4 regions of the Spiribacter roseus genome follow, and region 3 is predicted to be linked to each of the others. Evidence: predicted binding sites of a transcription regulator. Region 3 holds the regulator's gene; each other region holds the start of a gene.
The links. Region 3 encodes sigma-54, which starts transcription at its own class of promoters, with help from an activator protein. Its sites were predicted from a motif close to TGGCANGNTNCNTGCTT; they were not measured.
Positions count from the first base shown of each region.

Region 1 (5,857 bases), 330 kb from region 3:
GACCCAGCAGGCCATTCACAAGGGTGCGCAGGCGATCCGCCTCGCTGATGATGATGCGCGTGTACTCCCGCTGATCCTCGTCCGAGAGCTCGGACTCAAGCAACTGGGCGGCGCCGCGCAGGCCCCCCAGCGGGTTCTTGATCTCATGGGCCAGGCCGCGGATCAGCTCGCGGATGGCCTGGTTCTGGGCGATCAGCCGGTTCTCGCGGGAAATCCGCAGGTGCCGGTCGAGCTGTTCGAATTCCAGCAACAGGACATTGACCGTTTCCAGCGGAGTGATCGCACAGTCGACGGTAATGGTGCGGTCCGGGCCCAGGGTCAGCCGCATCTCGCGCTCGGTGTAGCTGGCCGCCTGGGAGAAGGCCTGTTCGATGGCCTCGTCCAGGACCTGCAGCGCCGGCAGGAACTGCATCAGCGGTTCGCCCAGCGCCTGACGGCTGCTGACGTGCAGAAGCGATTCGGCCGCGGCGTTCATGCGCACGATCCGGCGCTCATCATCGATCGCCACCACCGCCCGGGTCAGATTATCGAGAATCTCACGGGCATCGATTGGCATCGCATCCGTCATCATCGACCTCATTAAAGAAAAAACCCCCGCGGAGGCGGGGGTCTTCATGCGACCGTCTCCGCGATCGACGCCGATCAGACGCTGTAGTAGAGATCGAACTCGATCGGGTGCGTCGTCATCCGCAGCTGCTGCACGTCCTCGCGCTTGAGGTCGATGTAGCCGTCGATGGAATCATCGGTGAACACGCCGCCGACCTTGAGGAACTCACGGTCCTTGTCGAGCGCGTCCAAAGCCTCTTCCAGCGAGAACGCGACCTTGTCGATCTCGGCCTCTTCCTCGGGCGGCAGATCGTAGAGGTCCTTGTCCATGGCATCGCCGGGATGGATCTTGTTCTGAATGCCGTCAAGGCCGGCCATCAGCATCGCGGCAAAGCACAGATACGGGTTGGCGGTGCTGTCCGGGAAGCGCAGCTCGATCCGCCGGGCCTTGGGATTGGCCACCCACGGGATGCGCACCGACGCCGAGCGGTTGCGGGCCGAGTAGGCCAGCAGCACCGGCGCCTCAAAGCCGGGGACCAGACGCTTGTAGCTGTTGGTCGAGGCGTTGGCGAAGGCGTTGATGGCCTTGGCGTGCTTGATCAGACCACCGATGTAGTAGAGCGCCGTCTCGGACAGGCCGCCGTACTGATCACCGGCAAACAGCATCTCGCCGGTCTTGCCGATGGATTGATGGACGTGCATGCCGCTGCCGTTGTCACCCACGACCGGCTTGGGCATGAACGTCGCCGTCTTCCCGTAGGCCGCGGCCACGTTGTGCACCACATACTTGAGGGTCTGCACCTCGTCGGCCTTTTTGACCAGGGTATTGAAGCCGACACCGATCTCGCACTGCCCGGCGGTGGCCACCTCATGATGGTGCACCTCGGTGGTCATGCCCACTTCGGTCAGGCACTCGAGCATGGCCGAGCGCATGTCATGAAGGCTGTCCACCGGCGGGACCGGAAAATAGCCGCCCTTTACGCCCGGGCGATGGCCCATGTTGCCGTCGGGGTAGACCTTCTCGGTGTTCCAGTCGGCTTCCTCGGAGTCGATCTTGTAGAAAGAGCCGCTCATGTTGGTGCCGTAGCGCACGTCATCAAACACGAAGAACTCGTTCTCGGGCCCGAAGTAGGCCACATCACCGATGCCGGTGGACTGCAGATACGCCTCGGCGCGCTGGGCGATGGAGCGCGGATCCCGGCCATAGCCCTGCATGGTGTTGGGCTCGATGATCTGGCAGACCAGCGTCAGGGTCATGTCGTCGAAGAACGGGTCGAGCATGGCGGTATCGGCATCGGGCATGAGGATCATGTCCGACTCGTTGATGCCCTTCCAGCCATCGATTGACGAGCCGTCGAACATCTTCCCCTCGGTGAAGAGATCGGCATCCACGGCGTGGGCCGGCAGCGTCACGTGCTGCTGCTTGCCCTTGGGGTCGGTGAAACGCAGATCCACAAAGCGGACCTCGTTGTCCTTGATCATCGCAAGAACGTCGTCGGCGGTGTGAGCCATCGTTCGGCCTCCAGTCATGTTCATTGAAAAGTCCCACGGGGATAAGCATTTTCCGTGCCAACCCGCCGAGGTGCACCAAAACGGGCCCTGCCGTGACCGATTCCGGGCATCATCCGGGTGCATGCACCACCTTAACGCGTTTGGTGGTGCAAACGCACCAATACCGTGCATTGGGCGCCGGCGGGCTGCCTGACAGGGATGGCGCGGGCGGGCTATACTTTCCGCTTTCGCCGTTTTGCTGGAGAGCATCGATGACGTTTCAGGCGCTGATTCTCGCGCTGCAGAAGTACTGGGCCGACCGGGGCTGCGTCCTCATGCAGCCGCTCGACATGGAGGTGGGCGCGGGCACCTTCCACCCCGCGACCTTCCTGCGGGCCATCGGCCCCGAGCCGTGGCGCGCCGCCTACGTCCAGCCCTCCCGCCGGCCCACCGACGGCCGCTATGGCGAAAACCCCAACCGCCTGCAGCACTACTACCAGTTCCAGGTGGTGCTCAAGCCCTCACCCAAGGATATCCAGGAGCAGTATCTGGGCTCGCTCGAGGCGCTGGGCCTCGACCCCCTGGTGCACGACATCCGCTTTGTCGAGGACAACTGGGAGTCCCCCACGCTGGGCGCCTGGGGCCTGGGCTGGGAGGTGTGGCTCAACGGCATGGAGATCACCCAGTTCACCTACTTCCAGCAGGCCGGCGGCCTCGACTGCCGGCCGGTGATGGGCGAGATCACCTACGGGCTGGAGCGCATCGCCATGTACCTCCAGGAGGTGGAGAGCGTCTTCGATCTGGTCTGGAGCGAGGGCGTGGACGGACCGGTGACCTATGGCGACGTCTACCTGCAGAACGAGCGCGAGCAGTCGCGCTACAACTTCGAGGAGGCCGATGTCGAAAGCCTTTTCCAGGCCTTCGACACCCACGAGCGCGAGGCGCTGCGTCTGGTGGAGCAAGGTCTCGCGCTGCCGGCCTATGAAATGACCATGAAGGCCTCGCATGCCTTCAACCTGCTCGACGCCCGCCACGCCATTTCGGTGACCGAGCGTCAGGGCTACATCCTGCGCGTGCGCACCCTCGCCCGGGCCTCGGCCCAGGCCTATTACGATTCGCGGGAGGCACTCGGCTTTCCGCTATGCCGCGACAACGGGTCGGATCGGAGCGTGGCATGAGCGGGGCAACGGCGACGCTGCTTTTTGAGCTGGGCATGGAAGAGCTCCCGCCCGGCGCCCTCGATACCCTGAGTGACCGCCTGGCCGCCGCAGTGGCCGATGGTCTGGACCGGGCCGGGGTCAGCCACGGTGAGGTCCGCGCCCTGGGCGCACCGCGACGGCTGGCGGTGCAGATCGAGGCGGTGGCCCGGCGTCAGCCCGATCGCGACTTCGAGCGGCGCGGCCCGGCCCGGGCGGTGGCCTTTGATGAAGCGGGGGCCCCCACCCGCGCCGCGGAGGGGTTCGCCCGATCCTGCGGGGTGGACGTCGATCAGCTCGAGACCCTTGAGACCGACGAAGGCGCCTGGCTGGTCCACCGTGGCACCGAAACGGGGCGGGATACCGACGCGCTGCTGCCGGCGCTGATCGACCATGCCCTCACCCAGCTGCCCATTCCCAAGCGCATGCGCTGGGGGGATCAGAGCAGCGAGTTCGTGCGCCCGGTGCACTGGGTGGTGTTGATGCTCGATCAGGCGGTGGTGCCGACGGAAGTCTTCGGTGTCGCCAGCGGCCGCGACAGCCGTGGCCACCGCTTCCATCATCCCGGCCCGGTGAGCCTGGCCGATGCCGGCGACTACACCGCCGCCATGCGCGCCGCCCATGTACTGGTCGATCGCACCGACCGGCGCGATCACATTCTTGAGGGTGTCCGCGCCGAGGGCGAGGCAATCGGCGGCCATGCGGTCATCGACACCGAACTGCTCGATGAGGTGAATGCCCTGGTGGAATGGCCGGTGGTGCTGTCGGGCAGTTTCGACGAGGCCTTCCTGCGGGTCCCGCCCGAGGCGCTGATCTCGAGCATGCAGGGCCACCAGCGCTACTTCCCGGTGCGTGACGCGGACGGTCATCTGCTGCCGCGGTTCATCACCGTCGCCAACATCGACAGCCGCGACCCGGCACGGGTCATCGCCGGCAATGAGCGGGTGATCCGGCCGCGGCTCGCGGATGCGGCGTTTTTCTGGGACCAGGATCGGGCCCGGTCGCTGGAATCGCGCCTGCCCGCCCTGGAACAGGTGGTGTTCCAGAAACAGCTCGGCAGCATCGCGGAGAAGTCCGCTCGGGTGGCGGCGCTGGCGGCCCGGTACGCCGAGCGCTTCGAGACCGACGCCCATCAGGCCCAGCGTGCCGCCCGGCTGGCCAAGGCCGATCTGCTGACCGAAATGGTCGACGAATTCCCCGAGCTGCAGGGCGTGATGGGGCGCTATTACGCCCGCGAGGACAGCGAGGCGGCAGCCGTGGCGGCGGCGCTGGATGAGATCTATCAACCGCGCTTTGCCGCCGATGCCGTGGCCGCCTCACCGCTGGGGCGGCTGCTGGCGGTGGCGGAACGCGCCGACACGCTGGTGGGTATCTTCGCCATCGGCAAGGCGCCCACCGGCGCCAAGGACCCCTTCGCGCTGCGGCGCGCTGCCGTGGGTCTGCTGCGCAGCCTCATTGAGGGCGAACATGCCATCGACCTGGCGGCGCTTTTTCAGGCCGCGGCGGCGCAGCAGCCAGCGGCGCTGGCCGCGGCCGAGCAGGTCGAGCCGCTGGTGGAGTTCTGCCTCGAGCGGCTGCGCGGCGTCTACCAGGAGGCGGGTTACGGCGCCGAGCTGTTCGAAGCGGTGCGCTCGGTACGCGCCCCCGGAACACTGACGCCGCTGGATTTCGACCGCCGCCTGCGGGCCTGTCACGACTTTGCCCGACTGCCCGCGGCCGGCAGCCTGGCAGCGGCCAACAAGCGGATCCGCAATATCCTGCGCAAGGCCGGCTCTGACATCCCTGCGACGGTGGACAAGACACGACTGGATGAACCCGCGGAGCAGGCATTGGAGAGCGCCCTGGAGTCGCGTGCCCCGGCGGTGGAGGCCCTCATCCAGCGCGGCGCCTACAGCGAGGCACTGGCCCAGCTGGCGGAGCTGCGCGAGCCCGTTGACCGGTTTTTTGACCAGGTCATGGTGATGAGCGACGACCCGGCCATTCAGGCCAACCGTCTGGCCCTGCTGCAGCGGCTCCAGGACCAGTTCCTGGCGATCGCCGATGTCTCGGCCCTGCCGGAGTCGGCTTGAGCCGTGCGCCCGCACTGCGTCCTGCTGGACCGCGACGGCGTCATCAACCACGATTCCGACGCCTACATCCTCGGCGTCGATGACTGGGAACCCCTTCCCGGCAGCCTGGCGGCCATCGCCCGGCTGACCCGGGCGGGCATTCCGGTGGCGGTCTGCACCAATCAATCGGCCCGCGCCCGGGGACTGATCTCGGCCGCTGGCCTGGCCGCCATCCACCGGCGCATGACCGCGGCCATCGAGGCCGCCGGCGGCCGCCTCGCCGGGGTCTTTGTCTGCCCCCACGGCCCGACGGACGTCTGCGACTGCCGTAAACCCGCGCCGGGGCTGCTCCATCAGGCCCTTGAGACCCTCGACTGCGCGCCCGATAAAGCGCTGTTCATCGGGGACAGCCGCCGCGATCTGGACGCCGCACGCCGGGCCGGGGTGACGGCCTGGCTGGTGCGCACGGGCAACGGCCACCGGACGGAGGCCGATGCCGGGACAGCGGTGCCGGTATACGACGATCTGGCCGCGGCGGTGGAGGCGCTGCTCCAATGACGGCGCCGGCCGGCGGCG
Region 1 is NZ_CP016382.1:1,763,115-1,768,971, reverse strand. It holds gene glnL (nitrogen regulation protein NR(II)) at 1-571, opposite strand, end outside; gene glnA (glutamate--ammonia ligase) at 643-2,058, opposite strand; gene glyQ (glycine--tRNA ligase subunit alpha) at 2,310-3,215, shown strand; gene glyS (glycine--tRNA ligase subunit beta) at 3,212-5,302, shown strand; gene gmhB (D-glycero-beta-D-manno-heptose 1,7-bisphosphate 7-phosphatase) at 5,306-5,839, shown strand; gene BBH56_RS08695 (lysophospholipid acyltransferase family protein) at 5,836-5,857, shown strand, end outside.
Region 1: a site for sigma-54 is predicted at 2,102-2,118, ahead of glnA (glutamate--ammonia ligase). Genes of this name have one in related genera too.

Region 2 (5,857 bases), 410 kb from region 3:
TCGTAGCCGTATTTGAGCATGACCGGCAGTGCCAGCACGCCCATCGTGACCACCGAGGCGCCCACCACACCGGTGGCGGCGGCAAGCAGCATGCCCACCAGCACCACCGAGACCGCCAGCCCGCCGCGCAGCCGTCCGAACAGCCGGCCCATGGTCTGCAGCAGGTCCTCGGCAAGGCCCGAGCGCTCGAGCATGCTGCCCATGAAGATGAAAAACGGCACGGCAACCAGGGTGTAATTGTCCATGATCGAGCCATACACCCGCTGCGGCAGGATGCTGAGCCGGGCGACACGGAACAGCGGCTCCCACGGCAGGGCGATGCCCAGACCGGGCAGCCAGTCGCTGGCGATGAGCGTGAACAGCAACCCCGTCCCCGCCAGGGCGAAGGCGACCGGATAGCCGCTGAGCAGGAACACCAGCAGCACGGCGAACATGGCCAGGGGCAGAAGCTCGTAAATCATTGCGCCTCCCGCCCGGTCAGCGTGGCGGCGGCCTTGATCGCCTGACTGATCCCCTGGGCCAGCAACAGCGCGAAACCGATCAGGATGACGGTCTTGATCGGGTAGAGCGGCAACCCCCCGGGGTTAGGGCTGACTTCGCCCCGCGCCCAGGCCAGGGCGACATAGTCGACGCCATTGAGGAGCATGACCCCACAGAATGGCACCAGCGCGAGCAGCGCACCCAACAGATCCACCCACGCCCGCGTGCGGGCGCTGAATCGGGACTGGAGAATGTCGACGCGGATGTGCCCATCGTGGCGGAGCAGATAGGCGCTACCCAGCAGGAAGATCACCGCGAAAGCCTGGATCTGGCCCTCGAGCAGGGCGTTCGAGGACAGCTGCATGCCGAGCTCCGCGCCCAGATAACGGCCAATCACGTTGATCACCCCGAGGGCGATCATCAGCATCGCCACCCATCGCAGCGCCCGGCCCACCCGGTCGCTGAGCGCATCAATCATTCCTGAGAGCGTCAGCAGTCCGCGCATCACACGGCCACTCACCAGGCCGACTCCATCATCGCCACCAGGGTTTCGGCGGGCAGCACCACCGGGTTGCCCTTCATCGATGAGGACCGCTCGGCGGCCGCGGCAATCGCTGGCAGATCACTGCGCGCTAGCCCCGCCGAGCCCAGACCGGGCAGCCCCTGCGTACGGGACCACTGCGCGAGGTGATCAATGGCCGTGTCAGCCTCGCAACCCAGGGCGTCGGCGATCCACCCCTCCACCGCGCGGATCCGCGCGGCGGTTGCACCATGGGTGGCGGCGCGATTGGCCCGCAGGGCCGCTGGCAGCAATGCGCCGGCGATGGCGCCATGGGGCAGGTCGGTCATGCCGCCAAGCGGCCCGGCAAGGCCATGCACCGCACCCAGCCGGGCATTGGCGAGGGCCAGCCCCCCGGTCAGACTGACCCAGGCCATGTCGTCACGCGCGGCCGGATCCTCGCCCGCCATCAATCGCCGGAGCGCCGTCAGTCCCAGAGGAATCGCATCGCGGCAGAGTGCATCGGTAAACCGATTGGCCTGACCGCTGAGATACGGCTCAATCACCTGCGTCACGGCGTCGAGACCGCTTGCCAGGGTGACCGCGGCCGGTGAGTGATCGGTCAGGGCAGGATCGACGAGGGCCACTGCCGGGAGCAGACGCGGATCACGCAGTGACACCTTGCGGCGGGCCTCGGGCACGTCAATCACCGCGTTGCGGGTCGCCTCGGTGCCAGTGCCGGCCGTCGTGGGGAGGGCAATGAACGGCAGCGGCGTGGCATCCAACGCGGCACCGCCACCCACCACCTCGAGATAGTCCAGCACATCCCCCGCGGCCGGGATGAGCGCCGCCACCGCCTTGGCGGTATCGATCACGGACCCGCCGCCCAACCCCACGACCACGTCGACGTCGGCCTGACGCCCCAGCGCCACGCCGGTCTCGATGAGACCCACATCGGGCTCGTGGGGGCAGGCCAGGCACGCGCACCCGGTGCCCATTTCCGTCAGTCCGTCGACCAGCCACTGCGCCCGAGCGGCGTTGGCACCATGAACGACCAATGCCCGGCGGCCATGGGCGAACACGGTACTGACCGCCTCGACGGCCGTATCCCGACCAAACCGGACATGACGGGGCAGGTGCAGATCAAAGGCGGTGGACATGCGCTTCTCCGGGATTTTTCAAGCCGCCTATCGTCGCAGGCGGATGCCGGGTCGTCCATGCCATCAGATGCACTGTTTGTGTGCAGATCGCCCGGACTTGTCCAGACTGGTGCATCCGTGACATAACGGATCCCGGCACCGTTGACGGCCGCGGGTCGAGGAGGAGAGTCCACCCGATTGGCACGTAGTTTGCTTGAAACAGGGGTGCCGAACTGGCTTTGCACACCCTCGAGACAAAAGAGGAACGCGGGAATGAATAAGACAATCATCTCAATGGGCCTTGCCGCGACCGGGCTGCTGGCGTTTGCCGGCACCACACAGGCGGCCACCCTTCAGGACGTGCAGGATGCAGGGGAACTGCGCTGCGGCGTCAGCAACGGGCTGCCCGGGTTTTCACAACCCGACAGCAGCGGCAACTGGGCGGGCATCGATGTGGACACTTGCCGGGCCGTCGCGGCCGCGGTACTCGGTGACGCCGATGCCGTGGAATTCATCCCCCTGACCGCCGCGGAGCGTTTCACCGCCCTGCAGTCGGGCGAGATCGATGTGCTGTCGCGCAACACCACGTGGACGACCACCCGTGATGCGTCGCTGGGCCTGAACTTCACCGGCACCAACTACTACGACGGGCAGGGCTTTCTCATCAAGACCGCGCTCGGCGTCGACAGCGCCTACGACCTCGACGGGGCCGCGGTCTGCACCCAGGCCGGCACCACCACCGAGCTCAACCTGGCCGACTTTTTCCGGGCCAACGACATGGAGTACGAAGCGGTGGTGTTCGACACCTCCGAGGCGAGTGCCCAGGGCTTTGACAACAACCGCTGTGACGTCCTGACCTCGGACACCTCGCAGCTCGCGGCGCTGAAGACCCAGCTGACGGATCCGGATTCCGCCGAGATCCTGCCGGAGATCATCTCCAAGGAACCGCTGGGCCCCGTGGTCCGGCAGGGCGATGACGAATGGTTCAACGTCGTCAAATGGGTGCTGTTCGGGCAGATCAATGCCGAAGAGTACGGCATCACCTCGGAGAACGTCGAAGAGATGGAGTCCTCGGACAACCCGAGCGTGCAGCGTATCGTCGGCACCTCCGGCAACATGGGCGAGATCCTTGGCCTCGACGACGACTTCATGGTCGATGTGATCAGCCAGGTCGGGAACTACGGCGAGATGTTCGAGCGTAACGTGGGCCCGGACACGCCGCTTGGCCTCAACCGGGGCAATAATGCCCTGTGGACCGACGGTGGCATCCTCTACGCACCGCCGTTCCGGTAAGCGCACTACGGCGCAATGAAACCGCCCGGGCGTCGGATGCCGATGCCCGGGTGCTGACAACCCACTCACCCACGGCACAGGCCGGCAGTCATGAGCAGCGACCCGACACCGCTTAAGCCGGGCAACCCCAAACCCTGGAATGATCCGCGCGTCCGCTCGGTGGCCTTCCAGCTCATCGCAATCGCCGCCGTGGCCTGGATCGGATACAGCCTTTTTCAGAATACGATCAGCAACATGGAAAGCCGGGGCATCCGCACCGGGTTCGGGTTTCTGAATGAAACCGCCGGCTTCGGCATCATCATGAGCCTGATCGATTACAACGAAACCATGACCTATGCCCGGACCTTTCTGGTCGGGCTGACCAATACCCTGCTGGTCTCAGGGCTGGGCATTCTTTTTGCGACGATCGTCGGATTCATCGTCGGCATCGCGCGGCTTTCCACCAACTGGCTCGTGGCAAAGCTCGCGCTCGCGTACATCGAGATCTTTCGTAACGTCCCGCTGCTGCTGCAGATCTTCTTCTGGTACTTCGCGGTGCTCGGCACCCTGCCCGGCCCGCGGCAGGCCCTCGATGTCGGCGGTGTCGCCTTTCTGAGCAACCGCGGAATCATCATCCCCCGGCCCGTGTTCGAGGCCGGCGCGGGATGGATCGGCATTGCGTTGATCATCGCGCTGATCGCCTCGGCCGTGATGGTCACCTGGGCGCGCCGCCGTCAGGCCGCGACCGGCCGGATCTTTCCGGCGTTTCCCCTGGCGTCCGCGCTGATCCTCGGCCTCCCGGCGCTCGCCTACTTCGTCATGGGGCGGCCGGTGGGGTGGGATATTCCGGCCATGGGCGGATTCAACTTCTCAGGCGGCATCACCGCCATTCCCGAACTGGGTGCCCTGCTTCTGGCGCTGACGATCTATACCGCGACTTTCATCGCCGAAATCGTCCGCTCGGGCATCGTCTCGGTCAGCAGCGGCCAGACCGAAGCCGCCCTGGCACTGGGACTGCCGCCGCGACGCGTATTGCGACTGGTGGTCATCCCTCAGGCGTTGCGCGTGATCATCCCGCCACTGACCAGTCAGTATCTTAACCTGACCAAGAACTCATCCCTGGCAGTGGCCATCGGCTATCCCGACCTGGTCAACGTATTCATGGGCACGTCCCTCAACCAGACCGGTCAGGCCGTGGAGATCGTCGCCATGACCATGGCGGTCTACCTGGCGATCAGCCTGAGCATTTCGCTTCTCATGAACATCTACAATCGCGCCGTGGCGCTGAAGGAGCGGTAGCGACATGGCCCCGCATCAGCCCCTGCCCAATCAGCCCCCTCCGGTGACGCAGCGTGGCGTCATCCGCTGGCTGCGCGCCAACCTTTTCTCGAGCTGGATCAATGGTCTGGTCACTCTGGTGGTGGGCTACTACCTGCTGAGCACGCTCATTCCGCTGATCGACTGGGCGTTCATCGGCGCGGTCTTTACCGGCGATGGCGTCGACGCCTGTCGGCCCGGCAAGGCCTGCTGGATATTCGTCGAGGAGCGCTTCGGCTTTTTCATGTATGGCTTCTATCCCGAGGCCCTGCGCTGGCGGCCCACCCTGGCGTTCGTGCTGTTCGCCCTCGCCGTTGTCCCGCCGTTTCTGCCACTGCCAGCCAGGCTGCGGCGCGGCGTCGCCATTTTCGGTCTCACCGGGTTACCGGTGGGTGGGTATATCCTGATCGCCGGCGGTGTGTTCGGCCTCGAGTCGGTGGATACCTCCCAGTGGGGCGGGCTGATGCTCACCCTGATACTGGCCTATGTGGGCATCATCGCCGCCCTGCCCATCGGCGTCGCCCTGGCGCTGGGGCGACGCTCCGAAATGCCGGTCATCCGCGGCATCTGCGTGATATTCATCGAATTCTGGCGGGCGGTGCCGCTGATCACCATCCTTTTCATGGCCTCGGTCATGCTGCCGCTGTTCCTGCCGGATGGGGTGACCTTCGACAAACTGCTGCGGGCACTGATCGGCATCACACTGTTCCAGGCCGCGTATATGGCCGAGGTGGTGCGCGGTGGACTCCAGGCAATCCCGAAGGGACAGTATGAGGCGGCCGAGGCGCTGGGGCTGGGATACTGGCGCCGCATGCGGCTGATCATCCTGCCGCAGGCACTGAAGATCGTCGTCCCCGGGATCGCCAATACCGTGATCTCGCTGTTCAAGGACACCACGCTCGTATTGATCATCGGTCTGTTTGACCTGCTCGGTGCGGTCAAGTCAACGCTCAGCGACCCGGCCTGGAACAACGTCATGGCCGAAGGATATCTATTCGTCGCCTTCTGTTTCTGGGTATTCTGCTTTGGGATGTCGCGGTACAGCCACCGCGTTGAAAAGCAGCTCGATACCGACCATCGGCAGTAGTAAAGGACACCCGGCATGGAAAACAACGGCACGGGCTTCGAGGCCGAGACCCTGACCACCCCG
Region 2 is NZ_CP016382.1:1,024,182-1,030,038, forward strand. It holds gene BBH56_RS05070 (TRAP transporter large permease) at 1-461, opposite strand, end outside; gene BBH56_RS05075 (TRAP transporter small permease subunit) at 458-1,000, opposite strand; gene BBH56_RS05080 (iron-containing alcohol dehydrogenase) at 997-2,139, opposite strand; gene BBH56_RS05085 (amino acid ABC transporter substrate-binding protein) at 2,392-3,411, shown strand; gene BBH56_RS05090 (amino acid ABC transporter permease) at 3,502-4,689, shown strand; gene BBH56_RS05095 (amino acid ABC transporter permease) at 4,694-5,794, shown strand; gene BBH56_RS05100 (amino acid ABC transporter ATP-binding protein) at 5,810-5,857, shown strand, end outside.
Region 2: a site for sigma-54 is predicted at 2,318-2,334, ahead of BBH56_RS05085 (amino acid ABC transporter substrate-binding protein). Genes of this name have one in related genera too.

Region 3 (5,857 bases):
GTCAGCTCGGGCATCTCGCCGCGCATGCGCAGGTAACGGAAAACCACGTCGAGGCTGACGTCCGGGCGCACGGTCACCGTATCGGTGTTCATCAGACCGCCGGCGCTGTCCTCGGGGTAGGCCAGGACGGCCTCGAGGCGCTGACGGTTCTGGTTGTCCATCGAGCGCAGGATCTCGCCGGTGAGCGTTCTCGGCAGGTCCTGCATGAAATCGGCCAGATCGTCCATGTCCATGCCGGAGGTGGCGGCCAGGAGCTCACGATCGTCCATTTCGCGGATCAGCCCGCCGCGCACCTCATCGTTGACCTGAAGCAGCACTTCGCCGCCGATTTCCTCATCCACCAGCTCCCAGAGGACTTTGCGCTGCGCGGTGGGGAAGGATTCCAGGAGATTGGCGATCTCCGAGGGATGAAGCGCGTTGAGCATGCGCTGGGCCTCGGGCACCGTGCCGTCCTGCAGGAGGTCGGTGACCGTCTCGGCGATCCGGCCCTGTTTCTGCTCGCGCTCTTCGACCATGGAATGTTCCTGTCCGGGCTCAGTCGGCCTCGCCGAAGCCGTCGGCGATCAGCGCGGCGATGGCCTCCAGTGCCGCCTGCGCATCGTCGCCACGGGCGCGGAGTTCAATGTCGCTGCCCTGGCCGGCGGCCAGCATCATCAGGCCCATGATGCTCTTGGCGTTGGCGGTGTGGGTCTGGTGGCTGACCTGGATCTCGGCGGCATACCCGCCGGCCAGGGCGGCGAAGCGGGCCGCCGCCCGGGCATGCAGCCCCAGGCGGTTGACGATCTGCACGCGGCGTCGGTGAAGGGCCTCATCCGACGCCATGATTCGCTCCGGGCGGCTCAACGGCCGGCGCCACGGCCTCGAGGATACCATCACGGGCCGCCGCCAACGCCATGCGCGCCAGCGATTCCAGCGATAACTCCGGGTAATTGAGCACACGCAGCAGCATGGGCAGATTGACGCCGGTGATCACCGGATAGCCCCGTCCGCGGGCCACCGCGATGGCGATATTGGCCGGCGTGGCGCCGAACGCATCCGTGAGGATCAGCACCCCGTCACCACTGTCCACGCCCGCCGCAGCCGCCTCGACCCGGCCGAGGGTGGTCTCCGGCGGGTCATGGGGGCCCGGACTGAGCGTGGCGACGGTCAGCGGCAGCCGCGGCAGAATCCCTTCGGCGGTTTCGCGCAGGGCCTTGCCGACCCCCGGATGGGTGACAAGCAGCAGCCCGGCGCTCATGGCAGTTCCCGGTGCCGCACGGTGACGGCGGTGGCGTGCTCGCGCAGGTGGGCACCCAGCGCCTCGACCAGATAGACCGAGCGGTGCTGCCCCCCCGTGCAGCCGATGGCGATGGTCAGATAGCTGCGGTTCTCGGCCTCGAAGACCGGCAGCCAGTCATCCATGAACCCCTGGATCTGCTTGAGATAGCGGGCGACCAGCGGGCTGTCGGCCAGGAAGTCGGCCACGGCCCGGTCGCGCCCGGTCATCGGTCGCAGGGCGGGCTGCCAGTGCGGGTTCGGCAGGCAGCGGCTGTCAAAGACGAAATCGGCGTCGGTGGGGGTGCCGTGCTTGTAGCCGAATGATTCCAGCTGCACCGACAGATGCGTGCGCGATTCGGCCAGTCGGCTGCGAATGATCTGGCGCAGTTCATGCAACGTGGTCTGCGAGGTGTCGACGGTCAGATCGGCACGCTCGTGGAGCGGGACGAGGCGGGCACGTTCCCCCTTGATCGCTTCATTCAGCGGGATATCCGGCCCGCTCAGCGGATGGCGGCGGCGGGTTTCCGAAAAGCGCTTGAGCAGGGTGGCGTCATCCGCATCCAGAAAGACGATTTCGGTGTCCAGGCCGTGGGCGGCGATGGCGTCGAGGATGCCGGGAAAGCGACTCAGCGATGCGGGCTGGTTGCGTGCATCGATGCCCACGGCGTAGTCGGCTTCCTCGCCACTCATTGCAATGTGCTGACCGAATGCATCCAGCAGATCCACCGGCAGGTTGTCGATGCAGTAGAAGCCCGAGTCCTCCAGGGTGGCAAGGGCGACGCTCTTGCCCGATCCGGAGAGGCCGCTGACGATGATCAGTCGCATGCGCTGGCCTCCGGGACCTTCCAGGGCCGCGGTGCGGTCACTGCCAAAAGCTCGATGATCGCCGCGACCGGCCGCTCGGGCGACAGCGCCAGTTGGGCCAGTCCGATGCCGTGGATCGTCAGGGTCTGCCAGTCCGCCGTGGCGCTTGCCGGGCGTCGGGCCCGGGTCAGTTCGATGGCGCAGTCGATGGGTGACCAGTCGGCCACCGCACCGGTGCCGAAGTGATCGCCGACCGCAATGATCCCCGGCCCGCGCAGGCACAGCCGCCCGCGACCGGCGTCCGGTGCCCGGCCGATCAGCCGGTCACCGCGGTGTATGACCATCACGGCGTCATCGGCCACCAGCTGATGACCGGCGCGCAGCAGCATCAGCGCGGTGTCACTCTTGCCCATGCCCGCCTCGCCCCGAATCAGGACGCCCACACCGTTGACCCGCATCAGCGTCCCGGGGATCTGGCTCATGCGTCGGGCGCCCCGTCGTCGCTGCCGGTCATGGTGGCGTAGAGCTCGGCGTCGCTGCGGCACTGGCGCAGCCGCGTGCACAGGTGTTCGTCGCGAAACAGCTCCGCGAGCCGGGCGAGAATGCGCAGATGCTCATCGTTGCTGTGCTCAGGCACGAGGAGGGCGAGCAGCAGATCCACCGGCTGGCTGTCGGCGGCGTCGAAGGCGACGGGTTTATTCAGACGGACCAGGGCGGCACGCGGGGTTTCGATATCGGGACTGCGGGTATGGGGCAGTGCCACCCCGCGCCCCAGTCCGGTGCTGCCCAGACGCTCACGCACGATCAACCCCTCGAAGATGGCGCGCGTGGCGTCGCCGCCCGCCCGGGTATCGGCCATGAGTTGCTCGCTCATGCGCTCCAGGGCGCGTTTCTTGCTGGTGACGTCGACCCCGCACTGCGTGCGCGTCACCGACAGCAGTCGGGTAAGCTCCATGATGCTCAGGGTTCCAGATTATCGCCGACGCGTCCCTGCTCCGGATGATGGTCGCTGCGCTTTTCCTTGTGCTTGACGACTTGGCGGTCCAGCTTGTCGACCAGCAGGTCGATGGCGGCATACATCTCGCTGGCGGTGGACTCGGCGAACAGCCGGGCGCCGCTGACCACCAGGGTGGCCTCCGCCTTACGGGTCTTTTTCTCGACGGTCAGAATCACATGGACGTCGACGACATGATCAAAGTGGCGCTCGAGGCGCTGGAATTTCTCCTCGACGTAGTCACGCAGCGCGTTGGTGACATCGACGTGATGGCCGGTAATGTCGATTTTCATGATTTCCCCTTATGTTTTCTTCTTCAGCGTAGCCGTTTGCGTTGGGTTGACGAGGCGATCCCCATGACTTCCCGGTATTTGGCCACGGTTCGCCGCGCCACGTGAATGCCCTCCCCACGCAGCGTCTCGGTCAGCCGTGAATCGCTGAGTGGCTTGGCCGGATCCTCTGCCGCCACCTGCCGGCGGATGCGCGCGCGAATGGCCGTCGCCGAGCACTCACCGCCGTCGGCCGTCGGGACATGGCTTGAGAAAAAATGCTTGAACTCCAGCGTGCCCTGGGGCGTGAGGATGTATTTCCGCGAGGTGATCCGCGATACGGTCGATTCATGCATGTCGATGGCCTCGGCGACATCGCGCAGCACCAGTGGCTGCATCGACTCTTCACCATACTCCAGAAACGCCTGCTGGCGCTCGACGACGCATTCGGCCACGCGCTGCAGCGTGTCGCGCCGCGACTCCAGGCTTTTGATCAGCCAGCGTGCCTCCTGCAGGTGATCGCGCAGCAGGCTGTTGTCACGGCTGCTGTCGCCCCGCCGGATCAGGCTCGCGTAGTAGTCGTTGATGCGCACCCGGGGCGAAGCCTCGGGGTTGATCTCGACCTGCCAGCGGCCGTTGACCCGCCGCACCCGACAGTCGGGGACGACGTAATCGGTGCGGGTTTCGCCGAATCGCGATCCGGGATGGGGGTCGAGTCGGCGGATCAGCGACAGGGCCACGTCCAGCTGTTCCTGGTCGACCTTCAGGTGCTCGCGCAGCGCGACCTGCCGGCCTGGGCTGAACAGTGACCAGTCGGCTTCAATGGCCTGGCGGGCGGTCTGGCGCCCGGGCGTGTCCGGCGGCATGGCGTCGATCTGGATCTGCAGTGCCTCGCGGGCGTCACGGGCGCCGATGCCGATCGGGTCCATGTGCTGGAGGATCGTGAGGACGGCGTTGATGTCGTCCTCGTCGATGTCGGCGTCGACATCGGCGTCGAGGGCGGACCGCAATTCGCTGACCGGCTCGGCCAGATGCCCGCGCTCGTCCAGGGCATCGATCAGTGCGGCGGCGATCTGACGGTCGGTTGCGCCCAGGCTGGACAGATCGACCTGCCACTGCAGGTGATCGCGCAGCGAATCGGCGGGGGCCGCCTGGCGATCGAGAAAGTCGCTGCCGCCGTCGCCTTCCGCCGTGGCGCCCGCCGGCCCGTTATGACCGGTGTCATCCCAGTGCTCGGAGACCGCCATGCCCTCGCCCAGCTCGGTGGCGTCGGTGGCGTTCGAACCCAGACGCTCTTCCGACGGATCGGGGGTGGCCGGCGTCGTCCCCTCGGGCGCGGCGGCTGCGGCGGCGTGATCGGTGTCGTCTTCGGGCTCGAGCATGACGTTGGACTCGAGCGCTTCGCGGATCTCGAGCGCCAGCTCGGCCGCCGGCAGCTGCAGCAGCCGGATCGCCTGCTGCAGCTGGGGCGTCATGGTGAGCTGTTGACTGGCCCGAAGTTCAAGCGACTGCTTCATTGTTCCCCGCGTGCGAATTGGTCTGGATAGCGTAACGCCGGCTGTCCGGCGCCCGCCAGTCTCACAGGTGGAAGTCCTCGCCCAGGTAGACCGCCCGCACCTCGGCGTTGTCGAGGATCATGCCGGGGGTCCCGTCGGCGATCACCCGGCCGGCGTTGAGGATGCTGGCACGGTCGACCAGGGCCAGCGTCTCGCGGACGTTGTGATCGGTGATCAGTACGCCGATACCGCGCTCCGCCAGGTGTCGGACGATGCCCTTGATGTCGCCCACCGAGATCGGATCAACGCCGGCGAAGGGCTCGTCCAGCAGGATGAAGCGCGGATCGGCGGCCAGCGCCCGGGCAATCTCAACGCGCCGTCGCTCGCCGCCCGACAGGCTGATCCCGGCCTGGTCACGCAGATGCCCGATGCCGAACTCCTCCATCAGTGCCTCCGCCTGCTCAAGCCGAGCCTGGCGCGACAGCCCGTCACGGGTCTCGAGCACGGCGAGCAGGTTGTCGAGCACCGGCAGCCGCCGGAACACCGATGCCTCCTGGGGCAGGTAGCCGATCCCGCGCCGTGCCCGGGCATGCATGGGGAGGCTGCCAATGTCATCGCCATCCAGCCGGATGACCCCGGCGTCCGCCCGGATCAGGCCGACAATGATGTAAAAGCTGGTGGTCTTGCCAGCCCCATTCGGGCCCAGCAGACCGACGATCTCACCACTCTGCAGGCCGATGGAAACCCCATCCACCACTGAGCGTCCGCGATAGGTTTTTGACAGCCCGTGGGCCTCGAGCTGGTTGCGCGCCATGCCGGTCAGTCCGTCGCAGGGTTGACGCTGACATTGACGCGCTCGTCGTCGTCAGCGCCGCTCTCGGCAACGGTGCGGGCGGTTTCGGGGTAATGCGTGACGGTGCGTCCGGTCACTGTGTTGTCGCCCTGCCAGAGGCGTCCGCCCTGTTTGAGGATCAGCCGCTCGGGACCGGCGACGAAGTATTCCATCCGCGGTGCCTCGGCCCGTCGCGGGGCGGCAT
Region 3 is NZ_CP016382.1:1,433,401-1,439,257, reverse strand. It holds gene mgtE (magnesium transporter) at 1-515, opposite strand, end outside; gene BBH56_RS07055 (HPr family phosphocarrier protein) at 535-822, opposite strand; gene BBH56_RS07050 (PTS sugar transporter subunit IIA) at 809-1,237, opposite strand; gene rapZ (RNase adapter RapZ) at 1,234-2,082, opposite strand; gene BBH56_RS07040 (HPr kinase/phosphorylase) at 2,073-2,543, opposite strand; gene BBH56_RS07035 (PTS sugar transporter subunit IIA) at 2,540-3,016, opposite strand; gene hpf (ribosome hibernation-promoting factor, HPF/YfiA family) at 3,022-3,348, opposite strand; gene BBH56_RS07025 (RNA polymerase factor sigma-54) at 3,372-4,841, opposite strand; gene lptB (LPS export ABC transporter ATP-binding protein) at 4,903-5,634, opposite strand; gene lptA (lipopolysaccharide transport periplasmic protein LptA) at 5,640-5,857, opposite strand, start outside.

Region 4 (5,857 bases), 650 kb from region 3:
GTGACGAGGAGCGCGCCCTGTTCGCGGCGATCCGCCGGCGGCTGAAGGACAACCCCGGCTTCTATGCGCGCACTCAGGCGGCCATCCGCGGTGTCACCGAGGAGACCACCACCGGTGCCAAGCGCCTCTACGAGATGCAGCAGACCGGCGAGCTGCCCTTCCCGGCCATGAACGTCAACGACTCGGTCACCAAGACCAAGTTCGACAACCTCTATGGCTGCCGCGAGTCGCTGGTGGACGGCCTCAAGCGCGCCACCGACGTCATGATCGCCGGCAAGATCGCGGTCGTGGCGGGTTACGGCGATGTCGGCAAGGGCTGCGCGCAGAGCCTCAAGGCCCTGGGCGCCAGTGTCTGGGTCACCGAGATCGATCCGATCTGCGCCCTGCAGGCGGCCATGGAAGGCTATCGCGTGGTGACCATGGAAGAGGCCGCCGACAAGGCCGATATCTTCTGCAGCGCCACCGGCAACTACAACGTGATCAACCATGACCACATGAAGGTCATGAAAAACGAGGCCATCGTCTGCAACATCGGCCATTTCGACAACGAAATCGATGTGGCCGGGCTGCGCCAGTACGAGTGGGAGAACATCAAGCCGCAGGTGGATCACGTGATATTCCCCGACGGCAAGAAGATCATCCTGCTGGCCGAAGGGCGCCTCATGAACCTGGGCTGCGCCACCGGGCATCCGAGCTTTGTGATGTCGGCGAGCTTCACCAACCAGGTGCTCGCGCAGATGGCGCTGTTCAACAACGACGGCAGCTACGAGAAAAAGGTCTACGTCCTGCCGAAGGACCTGGACGAGGAAGTCGCCCGTCTGCATCTGGATAAGATCGGCGCTCAGCTGAGCACGCTGCGCGAGGATCAGGCCCAGTACATCGGGGTCACCGTCGATGGGCCGTTCAAGCCCGAGCACTATCGCTACTGATCCCGCGACCCGCCTGCATGTGACAGGCATCCCGCCGGTCGGAGAGGTCATCGACCTCCCCGACGCGGCGGTCCGACATATACAGGCCCGTCGACTGCGAAGCGGTGACGGGCTTGTGCTTTTTGATGGCAGCGGCGGCGAATACACCGCCCGCATCGAAGCCCTGGAAAAGCGCCGGGCGCAGGCACGGATCGAGGCCTTCTCGGCCCGCGAGGCCGAGGCACCGGTGGGCGTCACCCTCCTGCAGGGCATCAGCAAGGGCGAGCGCATGGATTACTCCATGCAGAAGGCCGCCGAGCTGGGCGCGGCGCGCATCATCCCGGTCATCAGCGCGCGCTGCGTGGTCCGGCTTGACGCTGAGCGCTGGGCGAAAAAACAGCGCCACTGGCAGGCCGTGGTGGTGGCGGCCTGCGAGCAGTGCGGCCGCAATCGCATTCCAGCGGTAGAAAAGCCCTGCGCGCTGGACGAGGCTCTGGCCACCGTGGCTGGCCTGCCCGGCGTCATCTTTGACACCGAGGGTGACCGCGCCGCGCAGGACCTCGAACCCACCGCCGAGCTGGCGACCCTGATCGGCCCCGAAGGCGGGCTGGCGCCGGACGAAATCCAGCGCGTCGCCGACCTCGGCTGGCAACGCATCCGCCTGGGCCCGCGCATCCTGCGCAGCGATACCGCCCCGGTCGCCGCGCTCGCGGTCATCCAGACGGTCATCGGCGATCTGGGGTAGCGCCCCTTCATGGTGCTGACCGACCCGTTGCTGAACCAATGCAGTGCAAACCCACCGCCCGCGCGCGCGTCGCTCGACATGCTCCATCGGTGCCCGGGCTGCCCGCAAGGCAGCGGCAGGAAACTGGCAGGGATATTGCAGGGCAATAATCGGGTACACGGGACCCTCGGCGGATTCGCCTCGGGCGATCAGCCGCTACAATCAGGTCACCAATAGGACGCTAGGGTTCCGATCCGCTCTGCGGGTGTCTGGTCCGAGAGCATCCGACCTCTCCGGAAGGGGTTACACGGCGGGATAAAAGCCCGGGAGATTCGTTGAGAGGCTCCCGTGTGACATCCCGACCAACCTCATAGGAGACGGTCATGAAACGTCCAAACCGCACCCGTTCCACCGCCCGGCGCGTTGCCGGCGCCGGCCTGCTTGCCGCCATGCTCGCCCTGCCCGGGCTCGCCAGCGCTCAGGAGAAGGACAGCTTCCGCATTGCCTGGAGCATCTACGTGGGCTGGATGCCCTGGAGCTATGGCGACAGCGCCGGCATTGTCGACAAGTGGGCCGATCGCTACGACATCGAAATCGACGTCGTCCAGATCAACGACTACATCGAGTCCATCAACCTCTACACCGCCGGCGAGTTTGACGGCGTCACCATCACCAACATGGATGCCCTCGCCATACCGGCGGCAAGCGGCGTTGACACCACCCTGCCAATCATCGGCGACTTCTCGAACGGTAACGACGGTGTCGTGCTCAAGGACACCGATGAGCTGACCGACATCGAGGGCCAGCGCGTCAATCTGGTGGAGCTGTCGGTCTCGCACTATCTGCTGGCCCGTGCCCTCGAATCAGTCGGCATGAGCGAGCGGGACGTGACCGTCGTCAACACCTCGGATGCGGACATCGTCGGTACCTTCTCGACGCCCGACGTCACCGCCGCGGTGACCTGGAACCCCCAGCTGAGTGAACTGCGGGCCATGCCCGAGGCCAACGTGGTGTTCGACTCCTCGGACATCCCCGGCGAGATCATCGACACGCTGGCACTCAACACCGAGGTGCTCGAAGCCAACCCCGAGCTGGGCAAGGCCCTGACCGGTGCCTGGTACGAGATCATGGCGCGGATGTCCGGCGACGATGAGACCGGCGTCGATGCCCGCACCCGCATGGCCGAGGCCGCAGGCACCGACCTGGCGGGCTACGAGGCACAGCTGGCCAGCACCCAGATGTTCTACGACGCCGCCGACGCGGTGGAATTCGTGACCAGCGACCAGCCCGAGGCAACCATGGACAACGTCCGTCAGTTCGCCTACGACCGGGGTCTGCTGGGTGCGACAGCCACCAGCCCTGACTTCGTCGGCATCGAGTTCACGGACGGATCGGTGCTGGGCTCAGAGGACAACGTCAAGCTGCGCTTTACCAGCGAGTACATGGAGATGGCTGCCGAGGACACCCTGTAACGCGTCCCGCCCCGTCCGGGGGTGTCATGGGCACCCCCGGGGCTTTCCGCCCGCGCAGGTCATACCGATGAAGCGACTGATCAACCAACGTCCGGGCCGAGCCATGGGCGGTCTGCTGATGCTACTGCCGTTCGTGCTGGTGGTTGTCGCCTATATGGCGGCCTCAATGGCCCGCCTGGCCGATAATCCGGACGACAAACTACTGCCCTCCCTGATGACGATGGCCGACTCGTTCGCGCGGCTGGCCACCGAGCCGTCGCGGCGTACCGGCGAGATCCTGCTGTGGGCGGACACGGCCGCCAGCCTCAAACGACTGCTGGCAGGGGTGGCGATCAGCATGGTGGCGGCGATCATCATCGGCACCACCACCGGTCTGATCCCTTACCTGCGACGCACCCTCTCACCGTTCATCGCCGCGCTCGCGATGATCCCGCCACTGACCATCCTGCCGATCCTGTTCATCGCGTTCGGCGTGGGGGAGCTCTCGAAGATCATGCTGATCGTGTTCGGGATCCTGCCGTTCATGATGCGTGACATCCAGCAGCGGGTGGAGGAAATCCCCGACGAGCAGCTGGTCAAGGCGCAGACACTGGGGGGCTCGACCTGGCAGATACTGCTGCGGGTCACCATCCCGCAGACGCTACCCCGCCTGTTCGATGCCACGCGGCTTGCGCTCGGCGCCGCCTGGCTGTTTCTGATCGCCTCCGAGGCAATCGCCGCCGAACAGGGGCTCGGCTATCGGATCTTTCTGGTCCGGCGCTACCTCGATATGCAGACCATCATCCCTTATGTGGCCTGGATCACGCTGCTTGCGTTCTCGCTCGACTGGTCGCTGCGCCGGCTCACGGCGTGGCTGTTTCCCTGGTACGTCGCGGGGCGGTCGGCATGAGCACGATCGAAGCCAGAGCCCTGTGGAAAACCTACGGTCAGGATGTCGTGCTGGAGGATATCCACCTGCGGGTTGAGACCGGCGAGTTCGTGACCGTGGTCGGCGCCTCGGGCTGCGGCAAGAGCACGTTCCTGCGCATGCTGCTCGGCGCCGAGTCGCCCAGCCGCGGCCAGTTGCTGCTGGATGGCGCGCCCATGGCCGCCGAGCCCGGTCCCGACCGCGGCGTGGTGTTTCAGAAGTATTCGGTGTTCCCGCACCTCACGGCGATCGCCAATGTGCTGATCGCCGAAGAGATGGAAAAGGCTCCGGCGCTGGGGCGGCTGTTTGGCCGCGCCCGGCACGAGGCCGTGGCGCGGGCCCGTGACATGCTGGGGCGCGTGGGGCTCGCGGACGCCGCCGATAAATACGCCAGCGAACTGTCAGGCGGTATGCAGCAGCGCCTCGCCATTGCCCAGGCGTTGATGAAAAACCCGCGCATCCTGCTGCTCGACGAGCCCTTCGGCGCCCTCGATCCGGGCATCCGCAAGGACATGCACGCGCTCATCCTTGATTTGTGGGCCCGCAGCGGCATCACCGTGTTCATGGTCACCCACGACCTCAAGGAGGGCTTCGATCTGGGCACGCGGCTGCTGGTGTTCGACAAAGTGCGCCACGATCCGCAGGCCCCCGAGGCGTTCGGCGCCAGCATTACCTACGACCTGCCCCTGCAGCACGGCGAGGCGCGTGACGCCGCGCTGGCACCCGAGCTGCGTGAGCAGCTTTCCTCCCCCAACCGCAAGGAGAACGACTGATGCCTGCGACTCCGATCGCCGAATCGCGCATCGTCCATCACGAGCGCGTCCCCGGCGGGCGTTACTGGTCGATGGTGGTGCGCCGCGGCTTCACGCTGCGCCTGGTGGATACCGACGGCACCGCGAATGCCGCGCTGCTGGCGTATAACCCGTCCAACCCGCTCGAGCGCTACAACATGGCCGACACCCTGAAGGGTCAGCACGTCAGCCGACTCAGCCGGGGCAACATGCTGTTCTCGGACATGGGTCGGGCGATGCTCTCCATCGTCGAGGACACCGTGGGCTGGCACGACCCCATTGGCGGTATCAGCGATGCCGAGTCCATTCAGCGGCGTTTTGGCGAGGCGCGCTTCCAGGAGCACTGGAACGACTTTTACCGCAACGGCCGCGAACTGTTCCTCATCGAGCTGGCCAAGTGGGGGCTGGGACCGCGCGATCTGGTCAGCCCGGTCAATTTCTTCCAGAAAGTCAGCGTCAACGACGACGGCGATCTGCATTATGCCGCCGAGCACAGCCACCCCGGGGCCAGCGTCGACCTGCGCGCTGACAGCGATACGCTGGTGGTACTGACCACCGCGCCCCACCCCATGGCACCGGGGCCGATCTATCAGCCCGGGCCGGTGGACGTCTCCATCTACCGCTCCGCGCCGGTGCGCGATGACGATGCGTGCATCCATCACCGCCCCGAAAACGCCCGGGCCTACGCCAACACGCTAATCGCCAACTGCCAGGAGGGCTGACCGTGCCTGCGATGAACCTCAAAACCAGCGAGCTTGATCCCACCACCGCGCTTCAGCGCACCGTCGTCCCCGCCGGTGACTGGTGGATGGCGGAAATCCGTCGCGGTCAGCATCTGCGCATTGTCGATGTGGAAGGCAACGAGGCCGCCGATACCCTGTTCTACAGCCTGAGCGACCCACGTCACGAGCACTACAGCGCCGTCGACACCACCACCCGCCAGGGCAATGTCTATCTGACCACCGGTACGCAGCTCTACTCCAATCAGGGACAGGTCATGCTGACCATCACCGCCGACACCTGCGGCCGTCACGACACCCTGGGCGGCGCCTGCT
Region 4 is NZ_CP016382.1:157,925-163,781, reverse strand. It holds gene ahcY (adenosylhomocysteinase) at 1-929, shown strand, start outside; gene BBH56_RS00830 (16S rRNA (uracil(1498)-N(3))-methyltransferase) at 949-1,653, shown strand; guanidine-I (ykkC/yxkD leader) riboswitch at 1,863-1,964, shown strand; gene BBH56_RS00825 (putative urea ABC transporter substrate-binding protein) at 2,016-3,104, shown strand; gene BBH56_RS00820 (ABC transporter permease) at 3,172-3,993, shown strand; gene BBH56_RS00815 (ABC transporter ATP-binding protein) at 3,990-4,784, shown strand; gene BBH56_RS00810 (urea amidolyase associated protein UAAP1) at 4,784-5,524, shown strand; gene BBH56_RS00805 (urea amidolyase associated protein UAAP2) at 5,536-5,857, shown strand, end outside.
Region 4: a site for sigma-54 is predicted at 1,778-1,794, ahead of BBH56_RS00825 (putative urea ABC transporter substrate-binding protein). Genes of this name have one in related genera too.